DNA from 2 places in the Bradyrhizobium sp. Cp5.3 genome. Region 2 is predicted to be linked to the other one. Evidence: riboswitches for the same ligand, from Rfam matches in the RefSeq annotation. Region 2 holds a riboswitch; the other holds the start of a gene.
The links. A riboswitch is a leader RNA that binds a small molecule or an ion and turns the genes downstream of it on or off. The one in region 2 is predicted to bind S-adenosylmethionine.
Positions count from the first base shown of each region.

Region 1 (5,614 bases), on a different contig from region 2:
AATAGGCGGCGTCGAGCACGAGCAGGATGTGCGGCGGCAGGCCCGCGCGCAGGCGCTTGACCTCGTCGAACGGCAGATAGGTGCCGGTCGGGTTGTTGGGATTGGCGAGCCAGACGAGCTTCGTGCGCGGCGTCACGGCTTTCAGGATTGCGTCGACGTCGGCGATGAGATCCTTCTCGGGCGCCACGATATTCTTGGCTCCGTTCGCCATGGTGGCGATCGGGTAGACCAGGAAGCCGTGAGTGGTCGAGATCGCCTCATCGCCGTGACTGAGATAGGTGTGGGCGAGCAGGTTGAGGATCTCGTCCGAGCCGGCGCCGCAGATGATGCGGCTGGGATCGAGGCCGAAGGAGCGGCCGATCGCCTCGCGCAGCACGCGCGAGGTGCCCTCGGGATAGTCCTCCAGATGCGTCGCCACGTGCTTGAAGGCCTCGATCGCCTTGGGCGAGGGCCCGAACGGCGTCTCGTTGGCCGACAGCTTGAAGACCTTGCGGCCCGGCTCCGGCACCGGCGTCTTGCCGGGCGTGTAGGGCGCAATATCGAGAATGCCGGGGTTCGGCACGGGGCGGGACATCTTGGACTCCGGATGGGCGGGACGGACCGTGGCCTACGATTTCGTCCCGGTCGGGGGCACCGTATAGCGCGTTGCGTGGCTGCCGACGAGGGCCGTGGAGCGGACGGAGGCCCCCGCATCGATCAGGGCTGCCTTGATCTTATCGAGGTTGGTTGCCGCAGTGATCGAGATCAGCAGCGCTGCGCCGTCGAAGGCGGTGTCGGGCACCGCCACGATCTCGGCGAGCGGCGACAGGGCGCGCGCGATCTCGGCGTTCCAGCCCGACACGCGCACGCTGAACGTCTCGACCTCCGTCACCATGGCGCTGTCGGCGACGCGCGAGACCACGAACACCGGGAGCGCCGCCGGATGGTCGGCACGCTCGACGAAGGGCAGCCGTGCAATGATCTTCGGCGCGCCCGTCTCCTCCAGCGAGAGCCACCACGGGGTGCGGCTGGAGGTCGCCGAGACCAGCGCCAGATCGCCCTTGGATTTCGCGACCGCCTCGACCGCTGCCTGTGCGCTGAAATGCGCGACGTAAGGCACGGTGAAGCCGAAATGGAAGCGCGCGGAATCGCGCATCGCGGGCTCGCTCACCGAGACGTCGGCGTGCACCGCGAACGGCGCCTGGACATAGGTGAAGGTCGAGATGATGACGCGCCAGATGCTCTCGACCGTATCGAGCGGCAGGATACCGCGATGGCGCTCGACCAGGCTGCGCATCATGCTGGCCTCGCGCGCGGGCCGGAACGCCGAGCCGACCTCCTGGGTCTGCTTGACCTGGATCAGGCGGTCGATGATGTCGCCACGCTGCATCAACAGCCGATGCACGCCCTCGTCGATCGCATCGATCTCCTTGCGCAATTCCTGCAACGATGGTGGCGCGGGCGGACGTTGGGACATATCTGTCAGTGTTGTTGAGAGGCGTTCTAGAGCGGATCGGCAAGGCCGGATCGACAAGGCCGGATCCGCTGCGGTCAAGGTCCTGATTAGGCAGGATGAGCGCCGAAAGCAAAGAGAAATGACGGCCTATCCGGCTGACGGCGTAGAGACGAATCTGGTTAATCCGGACCGCGACTTGACGAAAACTGCCCGAGCCAGTAGTTTTTGCGTGTTCCGTGGTCATTTGAGCCGGCCGGCTTGCAGCCACGTTAAAAAACTCGCTAAACAGGCCGGGGACGCATCCGATCCCGGCCGAACCTATCGTTCAGGCCGGGTATTTTATGGCCTGATGTCAGCGGCGGCCCGCAGGGGCTGATCGCAAATGAGGTCGAGATGGTTGGCGTCAAGTCGATTCCCAGTCCCGCGATCAGTGCCGACGACCGGTCGCATGAGGTGGATCATCCGAGTTCGGAGGTCGCGCATTTTGGCGCCAATCAGCCGCTGCCGCTCGATTGCGGCATCGATCTCTCGCCGTTCCAGATCGCCTACCAGACCTATGGTGAGCTCAACGCAGAGCGCTCCAATGCCGTTCTGATCTGCCATGCGCTGACCGGCGACCAGCATGTCGCCAATGTGCATCCCGTCACCGGCAAGCCGGGCTGGTGGGACACCCTGGTGGGCTCCGGCCGCCCGCTTGATCCGAGCCGATATTTCATCATCTGCGCCAATGTGATTGGCGGCTGCATGGGCTCGACCGGGCCGGCCTCAATCAATCCCGCGACCGGTAAGGTGTGGGGGCTGGATTTCCCGGTCATCACGATCCCCGACATGGTGCGTGCGCAGGCCATGCTGATCGACCGGCTCGGCATCGACACGCTGTTCGCAGTGGTCGGCGGCTCGATGGGCGGCATGCAGGTGTTGCAGTGGACCGCGGCCTATCCTGGCCGCGTGTTCTCCGCGCTGGCGATCGCCTGCTCGACACGGCACTCGGCGCAGAACATCGCCTTCCACGAGCTCGGCCGGCAGGCCGTGATGGCCGATCCCGACTGGCACAACGGCCGCTACACCGATCACGGCATCCATCCGCATCGCGGTCTCGCGGTGGCGCGGATGGCCGCGCATATCACCTACCTGTCCGACGCGGCGCTGCATCGAAAGTTCGGTCGTCGCATGCAGGATCGCGAGCTGCCGACCTTCTCGTTCGACGCCGATTTCCAGGTCGAGAGCTATCTGCGCTACCAGGGCTCGTCCTTCGTCGAGCGCTTTGATGCCAATAGCTATCTCTATCTGACGCGCGCGATGGATTATTTCGACATCGCTGCTGATCATGACGGCGTGCTCGCGAAGGCGTTCGCGGGCATCCAGACCCGCTTCTGCGTTGTCTCCTTCACCAGCGATTGGCTGTTCCCGACATCGGAATCGCGCGCGCTCGTGCATGCGTTGAACGCGTCGAGCGCGCGGGTGTCATTCGCCGAGATCGAGACCGATCGCGGCCATGATGCCTTCCTGCTCGACGTGCCCGAATTCTTCGATATCTCGCGCGCCTTCCTGCAATCCGCAGGCAAAGCGCGCGGGCTCACCAGCAAGGGCGATTGAGACATGTCCGTGCAAGAAGTGCTGCCTCTCAACGGCGTTGTCACTGAGCATTCCGGCTACTATCGCGCCGACCATCTCCTGGTCGCCGAGATGGTCAAGCCCGGCTCGAAAGTGCTCGACGTCGGTTGCGGCGACGGCGACCTGCTGCAGCTTCTGGAGACCCGCGGCATCGACGGACGCGGCATCGAGCTGTCGCGCGAGGGCGTCAATCGCTGCGTCGCCAAGGGGCTTGCGGTGGTGCAGGGCGATGCCGATACCGACCTCGTCAACTATCCCGATGACGCCTTCGACTATGTGATCCTGTCGCAGACGCTGCAGGCGACGCGGCAGCCGAGGGTCGTGCTGGAAAACCTGCTCCGCATCGGCCATCGCGCGATCGTGTCGTTCCCGAATTTCGGCTACTGGAAGATGCGCTTGCAGCTCCTGATCGGCGGTCACATGCCGCGCACGGAGAATCTGCCGGCGACCTGGTACGATACCACCAACATCCACTTCTGCACCATCAAGGATTTCGTCGAGCTCTGCGATGCGATCGGTGTCAAGATGGAGCGCGCCGAGGCGCTCGACCTCTATGGCCGCCCGCTCCGGCTGCGGCTGCCCTGGTGGGTGTGGAATCTGTTCGGCGAGCAGGGCGTGTTTCTGCTGAGCAGAGGCGGGAGGAAGTCGTAGTCACCGTCATTCCGGGGCGATGCGAAGCATCGAACCCGGAATCCATCGGGCCTCAGCGTTCGTGGCACAATGGATTCCGGGCCTGCGCCTGCCGGCGCATCCCGATTGCGCAATTGCGCAATGTGGAATGACGAGCTAGTTTGCAGCCACCGACCTCGGATCGCGCACCGGCCATCGCCCGGCTTCCACCAGCGTGACGAACCGCTCCACGCTCTCGTTGAACAGCGCGGGCTCCTCGAGGTTCAGCACGTGGCCCGACTTCGGAAACATCGCGAGCCCGGCCGCCGGCAGATGCTTCTTCAGGAATAGGCTCGGCCCGACACACGGATCGTCCTCGTCGCCGCAGATGATCAGCGCTGGTGTCGCGACGTTTTTGATCGCATCCGTCATCGTGTAGATCGAGGGGCGGCCGCCCTGGAAGCCACGCATTGTGCTCGCCGATCCCTTGGCGTCATGCCGCGCCAGCGCGGCGTAGAAATCCGCGTGGCCGCGCGGGTCCTTGACCAGGAAGGGAATCCGGCTCGGCGCCTCGCGCGTGACCTTGGCGACGTCGGAGGTGCCGAGTGTCTCGAACTGTTCGGCATTGGCGCGGCACTGCTTGCGCCAGGCGTCGAGGTTCTCGAGCTCCGAGCCGGAGCCGACGCCGGCAAGCGTCATCGACAGCGCGCGCTCTGGCGCATTGAGGCCGATCTGCAGCGATGAATAGGCGCCCATCGAGAGGCCGACCAGATGTGCGCGATCGATCTTGAGATGATCGAGCACGGCCAGCGCATCGGTGTAGAAGTGCTTGTAGGTGTAGACCTCGCCAGAGGGCACATCCGACGGCGTGTAGCCGCGCGCGGAATAGGTGATGCAGCGGTGGCCGCGCGAGAAGTAGCGCATCTGCGGCTCCCAATTGGTGTAGTCGGCCGCGAACTCGTGCAGAAAAATGATGGGCGTTCCCTGGCCCGCTTCCTCGAAATAGATGCGGACGTCGTCCCTGGTCGTGGCGTGGGGCATTAACCTTTTCCCTCTTCATAGAGCCGTGTGCACAGGATCGCAGTTAATTCTGTTGGCAGCAATGCGGCAGCCTCAGAGCAGCGGCGACACAAAGTCATCGCAACAATTCCCGGACGCGGCATTTCGCGCTGCGGCGCTGTGTCTTTTTCTCGCCACATCTAAAGGTTTAACGGCCCGTGGATGTCGGCCACCGCACGGGCCGACGGGAATTGGGGGTGTCAACGTAGGATGAAGAATGCTCGAGTTGTTTGCGTACCGCCTGTCGCGTCTCGTTGTCGCGCTGGCTCTCTTCTTCGCGGCCGCGGCCGTGTTCGTTTCTCCGGCGTCAGCACGGTCTCATCGTCATCACGCTGCGCGGCACGTGCACCACGCTGCACATTACGCCACCAGCCATCATCACTACCGGCATTTCGCGCGCGGCTCGCGCGTCGGGCGCAGCGCTGCGCAACCGCAGGCGAGCGGCTTCGGCAACTCCCAGGCCAGCTATGATCCGAATGCGAACAGCGGCGGGATGGCAACGAGCGGCGGCTTCGGTGGTGGATCGGGGCTGGTCTCCGAGGCGCGCCGCTATCTCGGCGGCAATCCGACCAGCCGCGGCAGCCTGTGGTGCGCGCGCTTCATGAACATGGTGCTGGAGCACACCGGCCATAAGGGCACCGGCTCCGACATGGCGAACTCGTTCGCGCATTACGGAACGCGTGTGTCCGGTCCGCAGGTCGGTGCGATCGCGGTCATGTCGCGCGGCCGGCGGGGCGGTCATGTCGGCATCATCACCGGCATCGACGCGCACGGCAATCCGATCATGATCTCCGGCAACAACGGCAATCGCGTCCGCGAGGCGCCGATCTCGCGCGGCCGGATCTACGCGTACGTGATGCCGAACTGAGTTCAGGAATCCTTAGGGTGGGCAAAGCG
Region 1 covers NZ_AUFA01000009.1:341,650-347,263, forward strand. The annotation lists gene hisC (histidinol-phosphate transaminase) at 1-574, opposite strand, end outside; gene K289_RS0115660 (chorismate mutase) at 608-1,456, opposite strand; SAM riboswitch at 1,662-1,741, shown strand; gene K289_RS0115665 (homoserine O-acetyltransferase) at 1,829-3,031, shown strand; gene metW (methionine biosynthesis protein MetW) at 3,035-3,700, shown strand; gene K289_RS0115675 (alpha/beta fold hydrolase) at 3,836-4,699, opposite strand; gene K289_RS0115680 (TIGR02594 family protein) at 4,935-5,585, shown strand.
Region 1: linked by a shared signal. The riboswitch ahead of K289_RS0115665 (homoserine O-acetyltransferase) and the one ahead of K289_RS0101120 (O-succinylhomoserine sulfhydrylase) in region 2 are both predicted to bind S-adenosylmethionine.

Region 2 (5,614 bases):
GGGCTGATGAAGGCGAAGGTTCTCCTGAGCCTGATCCTGCTGTGCGGTGGTCTCGCCGCGCCGTCGGCGCGCGCGGAGGATGCTGCGCCGGCTGCTCCTGCCACGCCCCCGGCCTGCGAGCTGCCGTCCTATCTGCTCACAACCGACAGCCAGCTCCACAAGGTCGCCGACACCGTCAAGGACGGCAAGCCGCTCGAGATTCTGGTCATCGGCAGCCGCTCGACCACGATTCCGTCCTCGGAGGACAGCTCCTACCCGGCGCGCATGCAGGCGATCCTGAAGGAAAAGCTGCCGCCATCCGAGCCCGTTCATGTCTCCGTAGAAATACAGAGCAAGAAGACGGCAGCGGAGGCTGCCTCGACCTTCGTTAAGCTGATGGAAGAAAAAAGGCCTACTTTGGTCATCTGGCAGACCGGGACCGTGGATGCTATCCGATCCATCGATCCCGATGAGTTTCGCGGCGCAGTCACCGAAGGGGTTGCTGCGTTGCAAAATGCAGGGGCTGACGTCGTCTTGATGAACTTGCAGTACAGCCCGCGAACCGAAACCATGATCTCGGTGCCGCCCTACCTCGACAATATGCGCGTGGTGGCCCAGGAGCATGACATCCCGCTGTTCGACCGTTTCGCGATCATGCGGCAATGGAATGATCAGGGTCAGTTCGACCTGTTCAGCCCATCGCGCGGCCCTGAACTGGCAAAGCAGGTCCATGACTGTCTTGGCCGGGCGCTGGCGCAGTTCGTGATCGACGCCGCCCATCTCGGGCCGGCCCAGCAGCAAAATTGAGGTCTAGCGTAAATGAGTTCTTTCCGCCCTTTTTGCCTGTCGGCATGGCTGGCCGGACCTGCAGCAGCGGCCCTGCTGTTGCTGACACCCGTCTCGCTGTTGCCAGCGCAAGCACAGGCCGCACAAGCGACGCCGGCGCCGCAGTCGGCCAATAGTCCCGCTCCCGCATCACCGTCCCAGACCACGGTTGCCGTGACCTCGCAGCCACCTGCCGACCAGCGTGGCATTGCCGGGCGCGCCATCGACAAGGTGAAGCAGGTCGCGAAATCCGCCGGCGACATCTTCAGCCGCGTGCCCTGCCTGCCGCCGAAGGGCGGCGCGAAGCCGATGGGCTCGCTGCCGCACGTCGCGGGCAAGCTGATCGAGGGCCGGCCCGTCGTGATCGTCGCGTTCGGATCGTCGTCGACCGCAGGCTTTGGCGCGAGTTCGCCGGAGTTCAACTATCCGAACCGCCTCGCCGCCCAGCTTCGCCGGCAATATCCGAGCGCCGACATCACCGTCATCAATGCCGGCGTCGGCGGCGAGGATGCGCCGGAAATGATGAAGCGCCTCCAGAAGGAGGTGATCGACGTGCATCCGGATCTCGTGATCTGGCAGGTCGGCACCAATGCCGTTCTGCGCAATCTCGATCCCGCCGACACCGCCAAGCTCGTCGAGGACGGCATCTCCCGCATCCAGGCTGCCGGCGGCGCCGACATCGTGCTGGTCGATCCGCAATATTCGCCGCGCGTCACCGAGCGCCCCGAAAGCGCGAGCCGGATGGTGAGGCTGCTCGGCAAGGTCGCCGAGCTCCGTCACGTCGGCATCTTCCCGCGCTTCGAGGTGATGCGCGAGTGGCACGAGAAGCAGGCTCTCCCGGTGGAGAGCTTCGTCATCGCCGACGGCCTGCACATGAACGACTGGGGCTACGCCTGCTTCGCCCAGCTCCTCGGCGACGACATCATCCGCTCCGTCGGCCAGATCAAGCTCGGCGTCAACGTGCCGGCGGATGTGCGGACGTACCGGCCGATGTAGGCATCGCTGCGTAGGGTGGGCAAAGGCGCGCTCTTCGCGCGCTGTGCCCACCATCTATCGACCGTGCGATCGTGAATGGTGGGCACGCTTTCGCTTTGCCTACCCTACGAGACCTCGATCGCCTCACGCCTTCTCCAGCGCCGCGGTGAGATCCTCGATCAGATCGTCCGCATGCTCGAGCCCCGTCGAGAAGCGGATGAAGCCCTCGCTGATGCCGAGCGCGGCGCGGTCTTCCGGCTTCAGGCGCTGATGCGTCGTGGTCGCCGGGTGCGTGACGAGGCTCTTGGCATCGCCAAGGTTGTTGGAGATCTTCGCAAGCTTGAGCGCGTTGAGCGCGCGGAAGGCCGCCTGCTTGCCGCCCTTCACCTCGAAGCCGACCAGCGTCGAGCCGCCGCGCATCTGCTTCTTCACCAGTGCCGCCTGTGGATGATCGGCGCGGCCGGGATAGACCAGCCGCGAAATCTTGGGATGACTCGCCAGCACCTCGGCGATGCGGGCCGCAGTATCGGTCTGCGCGCGCACGCGCACGCCCAGCGTCTCCAGGCCCTTGAGCAGGACCCAGGCATTGAAGGGCGAGATCGACGGCCCGGTCTGGCGCATGAAGTTGTGGATGTGCTCGGCGATGAAGGCTTCCGAGGACAGGATGATGCCGCCGAGGCAGCGGCCCTGGCCGTCGATATGCTTGGTCGCGGAATAGACCACGACGTCGGCGCCGAGCGCGAGCGGGCTCTGCCAGATCGGCGTTGCGAACACGTTGTCGACGACCAGCCGCGCGCCGCCCTTGTGCGCGATCTCGGCGATGCCGGGGATGTCGAGCACGTCGAGCGTCGGATTGGTCGGGCTCTCCAGGAAGAAGGTTTTCGTGTTCGGCTTCAGCGCGCGCTGCCACTGGTCGAGGTCGAGACCGTCGACCAGCGTGGTCTCGATGCCGTAGCGCGGCAGCAGGTCCTGCACGACATAGAGGCACGAGCCGAACAGCGCCTTTGATGCCACCAAATGGTCGCCGGCCTTCAGCGGGGCCAGGATCGCGGTGGTCACCGCGGCCATGCCGGTTGCCGCCGAGCGGGCGGCTTCGGCGCCCTCGAGCTCGATCATGCGGCGCTCGAACATCGCGATCGTCGGGTTCGAATAGCGCGAATAGATGAAGCCGGGATCCTCGCCCTTGAACCGCGCCTCGCACTCCTCGGCGCTGTTGTAGACATAGCCCTGTGTCAGGAACAGCGACTCCGACGTCTCGCCATATTGCGAGCGCAGGGTGCCGGAATGGACCAGGCGGGTTTCGGGGCGGTAAGTAGCAGGCGACTTCGACATAGGTACCTCCGACATGACCACGCGAGCGAAAGCGGTCACAAAAAAACCGGCCTGGATATCTCCACTGGCCGGGATCACAGAGGTCCCCGGCCTGTTTAGCGACTTATTTAACGTGGCTGCAAGCCGGCCGGCTCAAATCACCACGGGATAAGTCATGCTCTTATTCCGCAATGCCCTTTCCGTCAAGGCGTCCATCGGATAGCCGTAAAAGGTTCATTTTTCCGCGTTTTCGGATGCGTTTGACCCCGAAGAGGACCACCGTTTGACGTTCACGGTTGCTGCCGACGCCAATGGTATCCTGCCCGACCGCATGATCGCGGCGATGGCGGAAGAGGGGCTCATCCTGCCCGCCTACGACTTCGTCGAAAGCCAGATCCAGCCGGCGAGCCTCGATCTTCGGCTTGGCGACATCGCCTATCGCGTGCGCGCAAGCTTCCTGCCCGGACCCGGCGCCACCGTCGCCGAGCGCATCGACGAGCTGAAGCTGCACGAGTTCAGCCTCGCCGACGGCGCGGTGCTGGAGACCAACTGCGTCTACATCGTGCCGCTTCTGGAAAGCCTCGCGCTGCCGCCGGAGATCGTCGCTGCGGCGAATCCGAAAAGCTCGACCGGCCGCCTCGACGTCTTCACCCGGGTGATCGCGGATGGCACTCGTCGCTTCGACATGATCGGCGCCGGCTATCACGGCCCGCTCTATGCCGAGATCAGCCCGAAGACGTTTCCGGTGCTGGTGCGCGAAGGCTCGCGCCTGTCGCAGGTCCGCTTCCGCACCGGCGATGCCATCCTCAATGCCGACGAGCTCGACGCGCTCCATGCGGCCGAGCGCCTCGTCGATGTCGACGAGGCCGATCTCTCCGGCGGTGTCGCCGTCTCGGTCGATCTGTCCGGGGAGAAGGGCGGCGGCTTCGTCGGCTACCGCGCCAAGCGCCACACCGGCGTCGTCGATGTCGACCGCCGCTCGGGCTACGCGGTCGAGGATTTCTGGGAGCCGATCTCGGCGCGACCCGACGGCAGCCTGATCCTCGATCCCGGCGAGTTCTATATCCTCGCTTCCAAGGAAGCGGTGCAGGTGCCGCCCGACTTTGCCGCGGAGATGGTGCCGTTCGATCCGCTGGTCGGCGAGTTCCGCGTGCACTATGCCGGCTTCTTCGATCCAGGCTTCGGCTATGCCGGCGCCGGCGGGCAGGGCGCCCGTGCGGTGCTGGAGGTGCGTTCGCGCGAAGTGCCCTTCATCCTCGAGCATGGCCAGATCGTCGGCCGCCTCGTCTACGAGAAGATGCTGGCGCGTCCCGACGCGATGTACGGCCAGCGCATTGGCTCGAACTACCAGGCGCAGGGCCTGAAGCTGAGCAAGCATTTCCGGGTGTAGCCGCATACCGTAGCCCGGATGGAGCGCAGCGAAATCCGGGACCCCTCGTCATCAGAAGGTCCCGGATTGCGCTGCGCTTCATCCGGGCTACATTTCGTGCGAGGTGACGAGATGACTGATCAATCCCAACTCGACGCGCAGATCATCGAAGACGTCGCGGATGCGCTGATCTACTCGGATCGCTCCGGCACGATCGTGCGCTGGAATCGCGCATCGAGCGCGCTGTTCGGCTTCTCCGCGGACGAAGCGCTTGGCCAAAATCTCGATCTGATCGTTCCCGAACATTTGCGCGCCGCGCATTGGAAAGGCTTCGAGACCGCGATTGCGAGTGGCACCATGAAGCTTGCGGGTCGACCGACGCTGACCCGCGCGTTGCACAAGAGCGGGCGCAGGCTCTACATCGAGATGACCTTCGCGCTGGTGCGCGATGCCGGTGGGATCGTGCAGGGATCGGTCGCGATGGCGCGTGATGTCACCGAACGGGTCGAGCGCGAGCGTGCCGCCACGGCGACGCAAAATTCGTGATACGGAATTGGTGAGCCTCTGTGCAGAGCGGCCTGCATGAGCGTCAGGTTGCCTGTCACCGGGTGCAGTGACACACTCGATCAAAACAACGATCGGGAGTGAACATGGCCGTCACTTTGGACTCCGCGCAGGAGGCTCAGTGGAAACGCTGGCGCGCCGTCGCCGATCTCTACCATGCCTATTTCACTGGGCTGATCCTCACGGTGGTGACGCGGCGCGGCACGGCGGATGCCGCCGAATTCGTCTTCCGCGTGTTCCGCCGCCAACAGCAGGAGCGCTTCCTGCCGGGATTGAAGAAGCTCGGCATCAGTCACCTGCCGCCGGCGGTGGCGGCCGCGCAATATCACTATCTCTCCAACTGGATCGGCGGCGTGCATGTCGAATACATGTACGAGAGCGACGCCAAGGCCTGGATCCGCTATCCGCCGCCGCGCTGGATCTGGAAGGGCACGGCGATCTGCGGCGTGCCGGGCGAGGTGTCGCGTGCGATGCTGCGCGGCTGGCACGCCAATAACGGCGTCGCGCTCGGCGATCTCCGCCTCGGCTTCGTCTGCACCAAGCAGAGCGTCGACGGTCAGGACGGGTTAGAGGGCTACTACTACCAATACG
Region 2 covers NZ_AUFA01000001.1:232,824-238,437, reverse strand. The annotation lists gene K289_RS0101135 (OpgC domain-containing protein) at 1-7, shown strand, start outside; gene K289_RS0101130 (SGNH/GDSL hydrolase family protein) at 7-786, shown strand; gene K289_RS0101125 (SGNH/GDSL hydrolase family protein) at 799-1,800, shown strand; gene K289_RS0101120 (O-succinylhomoserine sulfhydrylase) at 1,924-3,111, opposite strand; SAM riboswitch at 3,186-3,265, opposite strand; gene K289_RS0101115 (2'-deoxycytidine 5'-triphosphate deaminase) at 3,374-4,480, shown strand; gene K289_RS0101110 (PAS domain S-box protein) at 4,592-5,005, shown strand; gene K289_RS0101105 (hypothetical protein) at 5,110-5,614, shown strand, end outside.